DNA from 2 places in the Enterococcus hirae ATCC 9790 genome. Region 1 is predicted to be linked to the other one. Evidence: a T-box and tRNA genes for the amino acid it is inferred to sense, from the RefSeq annotation. Region 1 holds a T-box; the other holds one or more tRNA genes.
The links. A T-box is a leader RNA that pairs with one kind of tRNA and senses whether it is charged. The one in region 1 lies ahead of leuS (leucine--tRNA ligase), so its partner is inferred to be a tRNA-Leu.
Positions count from the first base shown of each region.

Region 2: it encodes a tRNA-Leu, which carries the amino acid that the T-box ahead of leuS (leucine--tRNA ligase) is inferred to sense. The anticodon was not compared.

Region 1 is NC_018081.1:1,149,520-1,154,141, forward strand. It holds gene EHR_RS05575 (muramidase-2) at 29-2,029, shown strand; T-box leader at 2,129-2,339, shown strand; gene leuS (leucine--tRNA ligase) at 2,465-4,622, shown strand, end outside.
Region 2 is NC_018081.1:2,548,466-2,553,087, forward strand. It holds gene EHR_RS12100 (helix-turn-helix domain-containing protein) at 1-434, opposite strand, end outside; gene EHR_RS12105 (pyridoxal phosphate-dependent aminotransferase) at 641-1,858, opposite strand; gene EHR_RS14315 (hypothetical protein) at 2,001-2,162, opposite strand; tRNA gene EHR_RS12110 (tRNA-Leu) at 2,231-2,313, shown strand; gene EHR_RS12115 (DUF378 domain-containing protein) at 2,937-3,146, shown strand; gene apf (aggregation-promoting factor) at 3,502-4,119, shown strand; gene EHR_RS12125 (plasmid recombination protein) at 4,227-4,622, opposite strand, start outside.

The DNA of each region.
Region 1 (4,622 bases):
ATTGTAGATAGAAGTTGGAGGATAGAAGATGGAAAACATTGCAAGAAAAGAACGTAGACGTTTAAATGAAACCAAACGTTTTCGTAAAGTAAAACGTAGTGCTGCACTTGTCGGTACGGCGATGGTCGGCTGTTCTGTGGCAGCGCCATTGATTCAGCCTGTACAAGTAGATGCTGATCAAACCCCCACACAATTCGGTGCCAGAATCAATACAGCAGCGTTTATTGCTGAGATTGCTACGTATGCACAACCAATTGCTCAAGCCAACGATTTATATGCCTCAGTCATGATTGCTCAAGCAGTCGTCGAAAGTGGTTGGGGAAGTAGTGCCTTGTCACAAGCACCTTACTATAATCTATTTGGGATTAAAGGAAGTTATCAAGGTCAAACTGTTTATATGGATACACTCGAATATCTTAACAATAAATGGGTATCTAAAAAAGAACCTTTCCGTCAGTACCCTTCTTTTGCAGAGTCATTTAATGACAATGCCTATGTTTTAAGAAATACCTCTTTTGGTAATGGCTATTATTATGCAGGTACTTGGAAAAGCAATACTAAATCTTATACTGATGCTACTGCTTGTTTGACAGGTCGTTATGCAACTGATCCAGGGTATGCTGGAAAACTAAACAATATTATTACAACCTATGGATTGACCAAATACGATACACCAGCTAGCGGCAACGCTGGAGGCGGTGTAACGATTGGAAATGGCGGGAATACGGGAAATACATCCAATTCTGGAAGTACTAGTGGGAACTCAGGCGGTTCTGCAACTACGACTGGTACGACTTATACCGTCAAATCAGGAGACTCCGTTTGGGGAATCTCTCATTCATTTGGAATCACGATGGCGCAGTTAATCGAATGGAATAATATCAAAAATAATTTTATCTATCCAGGACAAAAATTAACGATCAAAGGTGGCCAATCTGCAGGTTCTTCAACCACTAACACTGGTAATAATGCTTCTTCTGGAAATACTTCTGGCAACACGAATACGTCTGGCAGTACGGGACAAGCAACTGGTGCAAAATATACGGTTAAATCAGGCGATTCTGTTTGGAAAATTGCGAATGATCATGGGATTTCGATGAACCAACTGATCGAATGGAATAACATCAAGAATAACTTTGTTTATCCAGGTCAACAGTTGGTTGTTTCAAAAGGTAGTTCTTCAGCAAGCGGTTCTACTTCTAATACATCGACAGGTAATACATCTAGTAATACGGCAAATACAGGAAGTACTACTTCTGGAAGTACTTATACTGTCAAAGCAGGCGAATCGGTTTGGAGTGTTTCGAATAAATTTGGAATTTCCATGAACCAACTGATTCAATGGAACAATATTAAAAATAATTTTATTTACCCAGGGCAAAAATTGATTGTCAAAGGTGGTTCATCTTCAAGTAATGCGTCCACTTCGACAGCTAATAACAAGAACACCGCATCAAGCAATACCAGCTCAACTGCGACAGGGCAAGCGACTTATACTGTCAAGGCAGGCGAATCAGTATGGGGTGTTGCAAATAAAAATGGGATTTCCATGAACCAGTTGATTGAATGGAACAATATTAAGAATAACTTCATTTATCCAGGACAGAAATTGATCGTCAAAGGTGGAAGCAGTAAAGCAAGCGCAACAGCAACAATCAAACCAACAGCTTCAACGCCAGCTTCTACAACTCCAACGGCTTCTTCAACGGGTGATACGAAGTATACTGTCAAAGCAGGCGAATCGGTGTGGGGCGTTGCCAATAAACACCATATTACGATGGATCAGTTGATTGAATGGAACAACATCAAAAACAATTTTATTTATCCAGGACAAGAAGTCATCGTTAAAAAAGGCACTGCACAATCAACGCCAGCGAAATCAGATGAAAAAACCTATACCGTCAAAGCAGGCGAATCAGTATGGGGCGTTGCCGATAGTCATGGAATCACCATGAATCAATTGATCGAATGGAATAATATCAAGAATAACTTTATTTATCCGGGACAACAGTTGATCGTCAAAAAATAAGTAATGACACATGGCAGGAAATCAGTAAATGTGTGAAATAATATTTGAACTTGTAGCATTTATTTGTTACTATGAATCTACACTTTTGAGTAAATAAAAATCAACGCCTGAAAAGGAAGTAGTAAAAAGTCGAAAGTTTTAGAGAGCACATGGTTGGTGGAAATGTGTACGGACGCTTTTGAACTCGCCTTTGAGTTGCGCCTACTGAAATCACAAACAGAGTAAGTAGGAGCGGTGACGACCGTTACAACGTTTGAGGCCTTTGTGAAAAGGCAAAATTAGGTGGTACCACGTAGATTACGTCCTATAAAAAGAGCAATCTTTTTATAGGACTTTTTTGTTTTCTTCAGATGAAAAAAACAAAAAGGTGAGGCTAGACTTCACTAAACTTCGACAGATTGATGTGGAAGTACAAATAGATCAGGGGGATAGAAAATGAGTTATAACCATAAAGAAATCGAAAAGAAATGGCAAAAATACTGGGCAAAAAACAATACCTTCAATACCCATGATGATCCTGAAAAACCAAAGTTCTATGCGATGGATATGTTTCCATACCCATCAGGTCAAGGATTGCATGTTGGACATCCGGAAGGCTATACAGCAACAGATATCTTATCTCGTTTTAAACGCAGTCAAGGATTCAATGTCTTGCATCCGATGGGATGGGATGCGTTCGGACTACCAGCCGAACAGTACGCATTAGATACAGGAAATGATCCAGCTGAATTTACACAAAAAAACATTGAAACATTTCGTCGTCAAATCAATTCTTTAGGGTTTAGTTATGACTGGAATCGTGAAGTCAACACAACTGATCCAGAATATTACAAATGGACACAATGGATCTTTACAAAATTATACGAAAAAGGTTTGGCATATGAAGCAGAAGTAGCAGTTAACTGGGTACCTGAACTTGGTACGGTGATCTCTAATGAAGAAGTGATCGATGGAAAAAGTGAACGTGGCGGCTACGATGTCGTCCGCAAACCAATGCGTCAGTGGATGCTGAAGATCACTGCATACGCAGATCGTTTACTTGATGATCTTGATTTAGTAGATTGGCCAGATAGCATCAAAGAAATGCAACGCAACTGGATCGGTCGTTCAGTAGGAGCAAATGTTGAATTTAAAGTTGCTGGAACAGATAAAACGTACACGATTTTTACCACACGACCAGATACACTGTTTGGCGCAACGTACTCTGTTTTAGCTCCTGAATTAGACTTGGTGCAAGAAATCACGACGCCAGAACAAAAAGCAGCAGTTGAAGCATACATCGAAGAGACAGCTAAAAAATCAGATTTGAAACGTACAGATCTAGCAAAAGAAAAAACGGGTGTCTTTACTGGAGCTTATGCAATCAATCCAGTTAATGGAAAAGAGATCCCGATCTGGATCGCTGACTATGTGTTAGCTTCTTATGGTACTGGAGCAATCATGGCTGTACCTGCTCACGATGAACGTGATTATGAATTTGCAAAAACCTTTGATTTAGAAATTCTTCCCGTGATCGAAGGAGGAAATATTGAAGAGGCTGCTTATACGGAAGATGGTCCTCATATCAACTCTGAATTTTTGAATGGCATGAATAAAGCAGAAGCCATTGCTAAAATGAATGAATGGTTAGAAGAAAATAGTTGTGGGAAAAAAGAGGTCAGCTATCGTTTACGTGACTGGTTATTCTCACGTCAACGTTACTGGGGGGAACCAATTCCGATCATTCATTGGGAAGATGGTACAGTCACAGCTTTACCAGAAGAAGAGCTGCCATTACGTTTGCCTAAAACGACTAATATCAAACCAAGTGGAACAGGAGAATCGCCACTGGCTAACATCGAAGAATGGGTGAATGTTGTCGATCCTGTGACTGGCAAAAAAGGTCGCCGTGAAACCAATACGATGCCACAATGGGCTGGAAGTTCTTGGTATTATTTACGTTATATCGATCCACATAATAAAACAGAATTAGCGAACTATGAGAAATTAGAACGCTGGTTGCCAGTAGACATCTACATTGGGGGAGCAGAACATGCCGTTCTTCACTTGCTGTACGCTCGTTTCTGGCACAAATTCTTATATGATATCGGTGTTGTACCTACAAAGGAACCATTCCAAAAATTATACAACCAAGGAATGATCTTGGGAGAAAACAACGAAAAAATGTCTAAATCACGTGGCAATGTCGTTAATCCAGATGATGTCGTGGCCAAATATGGCGCAGATACATTACGATTATATGAAATGTTTATGGGACCATTAGACGCATCGATTGCTTGGAGTGAAAATGGACTAGAAGGAAGCCGCAAATTCTTAGATCGTGTTTGGCGTTTGATCGTGGATGAAAACAATAAGATGCGTGATCGAATCACCACTTTAAATGATGGGAAATTAGATAAAGTGTATCATCAAACCGTCAAAAAAGTTACGGAAGATTACGAAAATCTTCACTTCAATACAGCCATCTCTCAATTAATGGTGTTTGTCAATGAAGCGTATAAAGTGGATGCACTACCTTATGAATATATCGAAGGATTTGTTCAATTGTTGGCACCGATCGCACCACACATGGGTGAAGAACTATGGGCAATCT
Region 2 (4,622 bases), 1.4 Mb from region 1:
TAGGAGAGCGCTTCTTTTAAATAACTAAGTGCTTGAGTAATATTTTTTCGTAATGTAAATTCACAGACGCCTAAATAATAATAATATTTTTGAAAATCCGCAGCTTCGTACAAATTTTCTGTAACCTCTGGCGATTTTAACACTTGTTCCAGCTTGCGATAATCTCGTTGCTGAAAATACAAGTCTGTTAACTCAAAATTCTTTAAGACCGCTCGAATTTTCCCATGAGATAAACGCATGACATGATCGATCGTTACGCCTAAACGTTGGCAAATTTGTGCCATTACAACAACATTTGGTAGCTCTTCATTATTTTCAATTCTGCTTAAAACACTCTGTGAACAAATATCTTGCGAAAGCATTTTTTGTGTCATCTTCTGTTCTTTTCGAATTTCTTTTATGATTGTACCAAAGGAAGCGACCAACGTTTCCATAAGCATCCTCCTTCAAAATATGCGTATTCGCATTATACCAATATTTTACTTTACGGAAGAAGAAACATCAAGAAAAGTCCTATCAAAAACTTGTCCGACTTTTTTCCTTCCTTATTTTTGATTTAGCTAGTGATTATTTCATCTCTCACACCAAAAAGAGCCAAAACTTGAGTTCGGCTCTTTTGAGTAAAAACATCCATGATAGGCTATTTTTGTCGGTAAGTCGATAAAAATTCACGCATTTTGACAGCAGTCGTTTTCAGATCATCCATCTTTGGTAAATAAACGATTCTAAAATGATCCGGTTGATGCCAATTAAATCCCCCACCATGAACCAGCAAGATATGATGTTCATGTAGGAAATCTAAAACAAACTTTTCGTCATCTAAAATATTGAAACGCTTCGTATCAATCTTAGGAAAAATGTAAAACGCTGCTTTAGGTTTTACTGCAGAAAGACCGGGAATGTCATTAATGGCATTGTAAATAAATTCTCGTTGCTCATAAATACGCCCATCAGGTAATAATAATTCATCCACACTTTGATAACCACCTAATGCCGTCTGAATGATTTGCTGAGACAATACATTGGAACAAAGACGCATCGAAGAAAGCATGTTCAATCCTTCAATATAGCCTTTAACATGTGATTTATCTCCACTCAACACCATCCAGCCAACACGAAATCCTGCAACACGATGGGATTTAGATAAACCATTCAACGTCACGACAAATAAATCTGGTGCCAAGGTAGCGATTGGAATATGTTCTAAACCATCCATGACTAAACGATCATAAATTTCATCAGAATAAATAATCAATTGATTTTGACGAGCAATCTCCACGATTTGCTCTAAAATCTCTTTTGGATACAATGCTCCAGTTGGATTATTTGGGTTGATGATCACGATTGCTTTTGTTCTACTCGTTATTTTTGATTTAATGTCATCAATATCAGGATACCATTCTGCTTGTTCGTCACATATATAATGAACAGGTTTTCCACCAGCCAGTGATACTGAAGCCGTCCATAATGGATAATCAGGCATCGGAACTAAAACCTCATCCCCATTATCAAGTAGACCTTGCATACACATTGTGATCAGTTCGCTGACTCCATTCCCTGTATAAATGTCGTTGATCGTCACATTGGGGAACTTTTTGATTTGACAATATTGTTCAATCGCTTTTCTTGCTGAAAAAATGCCTTTAGAATCAGAATAGCCTTCTGAATCTCGTGCATTCATAATCAAATCACGTATCACTTCATTTGGCGCTTCAAATCCAAAGGGGGCAGGATTTCCAGTATTTAACTTCAAAATACTGATCCCTTCTTCTTGCATACGTTCGGCTTCTTCTAACACAGGTCCACGTACGTCGTAGCTTACGCCTTCTAGTTTATTGGATTTTTCAAATTCTCTCATAACGCTATCCAATCCCTCATTTCAAAATAAACAGAAATTTCTGTATTTTTTTTTTTACTTATTTTCAATATCATACTCTATCCCTCTAAAATTTACCACAATTTTAAGTAAAACCATAAGAAATTTTAGTTAGTTTTCAAACTCATTTCCGTCGATATTCATTGAATAAATTCGCACCCCAGTCCATAGCAATTCCGCAAATAACGCCCAAAAAAATTCCGGCAGACAAATCTTTCAATACAATACCAAGAATTAGCCCAACACTCATTCCTAAGATAGAAAACTCCCCATCATATTTTTCCACTTTTTCTCTCCCTTTTCATCTTGACATCTGCGGAAATACTCGCTATCATTAATTTATTGTTATTATACGCAGACGTGATGGAACGGCAGACATGCAAGATTGAGGGTCTTGTGAGCGTACGCTCGTGTGGGTTCAAATCCCATCGTCTGCATCAATGACTAGTCGTAGAGCATTCCGTGCTCTACGTTTTTTTGTTTTCTTATTCACGTCTTATTAATAAACTTACTGTTCGTTATACTAAACGACCTGACTTCTGATAATTTTACGCATAAATTCTTCTTTCTATTTTACTCTTCCTGTTAATTTACTGCTAATGATTACTATGGACAGTTCCTTCTTATGTTTCATAAGATAGCTTTTTTGATTATTTCTCCTTATTACGATTAAGCAATGAGATCAGTATTGTTTTATCTGCATGCCTTCTATTTTGCCCATCTTGATCATTTTTTATATTTACAACCTATGACCTATACTGTAAAAGAATTATGAGAACGATGAATATTAGGAACCATAATTGAACTCTTATTCAATCGATTCTTTTAAATAGTGTAACGCTTGTTTACAGTTCTTGAATCCTTTTGCTTTCCATTGGACATTTCTCTTTCTTAACTTATATATTTCATTTTTTTCTCATCATCAAACTCGTATTCTTATAAATAAAGATGACATTACCAGCTTATAACCTTATTTTATAAGCTTAAGCAGTATTTTAGTACTAATATAAAAATTAGTTTATAATTAGAGTATGTCAAATATGGAGAGGAGAAATAACAAATGAAAACTTTAGACATTATTGCTTTAACATTGTTGATCGTTGGTGGATTAAATTGGTTATTGGTTGGTTTATTAGAATTTGATTTAGTTGCTACTATTGCAGGTGGATCTACGACAATTCTAGCTAAAGCGATCTATATTATTGTAGGAATTTGTGCTATTTATTGTTTGAAATTCTTTCCACTTATTACAAATAGAGTAGAACGATAATTTTTTAATTATCCTCTGTTCCTAATATAAATAAAGCAGTCATGAGCGTTAGTTTGTATGCTCATGACTGTTTTTATTTATATTCATGTAAGCGTTATCCGAGACGAAAGAGAGATTTTTTCTACAAAAAAACGTGAGATTAACCTTTTCTTAATAACTAGACAGCTACTCTTTTTAGAGACATTATGCTTGATTTTACGACAAAGAAATCGCTTTCGATTACATATGTTACTTCAAATATTACAAAAAAGGTAGATTTGTCATAAAGCTATTACCTATGAAATATATCCCCGTGGTAAAGTATTCCTCGTTGGTCACAACAAAACTATTTTTAAATTTACGAAGGAGCTTTTACATGAAATCACTTAAAACATTACTATTAGGAACAACTTTGACTGCCGGCGCACTATTCTTTATGGGAACATCTGCACATGCGGACGAAGCTTATACCGTTCAATCAGGTGATACGCTATCAACGATTTCTCAAAAATACGTTGGTGATAACTCCTTGATCCAAACTATTGCAGAAAAAAATTCAATCTCAAACATCAACTTGATTTATTCAGGTCAACAATTAACAATCCCAACAGGCGAACAAGCAGCAACAACACAAACAGCTTACCAAGCGCCTGCTCAAACAAAAACAGTGGCTGAACAACCAGTGAAGCAAGAACCAGTTCAACAAGCAGCACCTGCTCAACCAGTTGCTCAAGCAACGCAAACAGCGGCACAAGCAACACCAGCGACAACAAACACAAGCTCAGCGAAAGAATGGATCGCTCAAAAAGAATCTAGCGGTTCTTATACAGCAACAAACGGTCGTTACATCGGACGTTACCAATTAGATTCTTCTTACTTAAATGGTGACTATTCAGCAGCAAACCAAGAACGAGTTGCTGAACAATACGTATCTTCTCGTTATGGCTCATGGGAAGCAGCTAAATCTTTCTGGGAAGCAAACGGTTGGTACTAATATAAAATAGCTTGTTTAAAAAGCGAAGGTCCCTCTTTAGGATCTTCGTTTTTTTTTACTAAGCAAAGCGTAAATGAAAAAAATTGGCAGAAATGGTATCCTTTCTGTCAATTTTTTTGGTAATTTCGATTTTCTAATTCCAGTTTGGCAAATGGTGGTTCGTTCATCGTGTTTTTTGAACAGTTGTGTTTGTCTAACTGCTCAAAATTATTTTTTGTTTCTTTCATGACGTTCAATAAATAGTTGTTCTCTGCTTTCAATCGTTTCACTAATGAATTCAAATAATTGTTTTCTTTATGTAATTCGTCTATTGTTTTACTCTTTTCGTCTGTCATATGATTTGAGTAGTTGTCTGTTTCTCTTACTGGTTTCTTCATCCCCACCTCAGAAGGCAACAACGAGTGGTGAAGTAATTTAGTATACAGTTCTTTGTATTCCTGATACTCAGCATTCAATTGTTCTTTCATATGATCATTTGTCGATTTCTTTCGATAGATGGATGT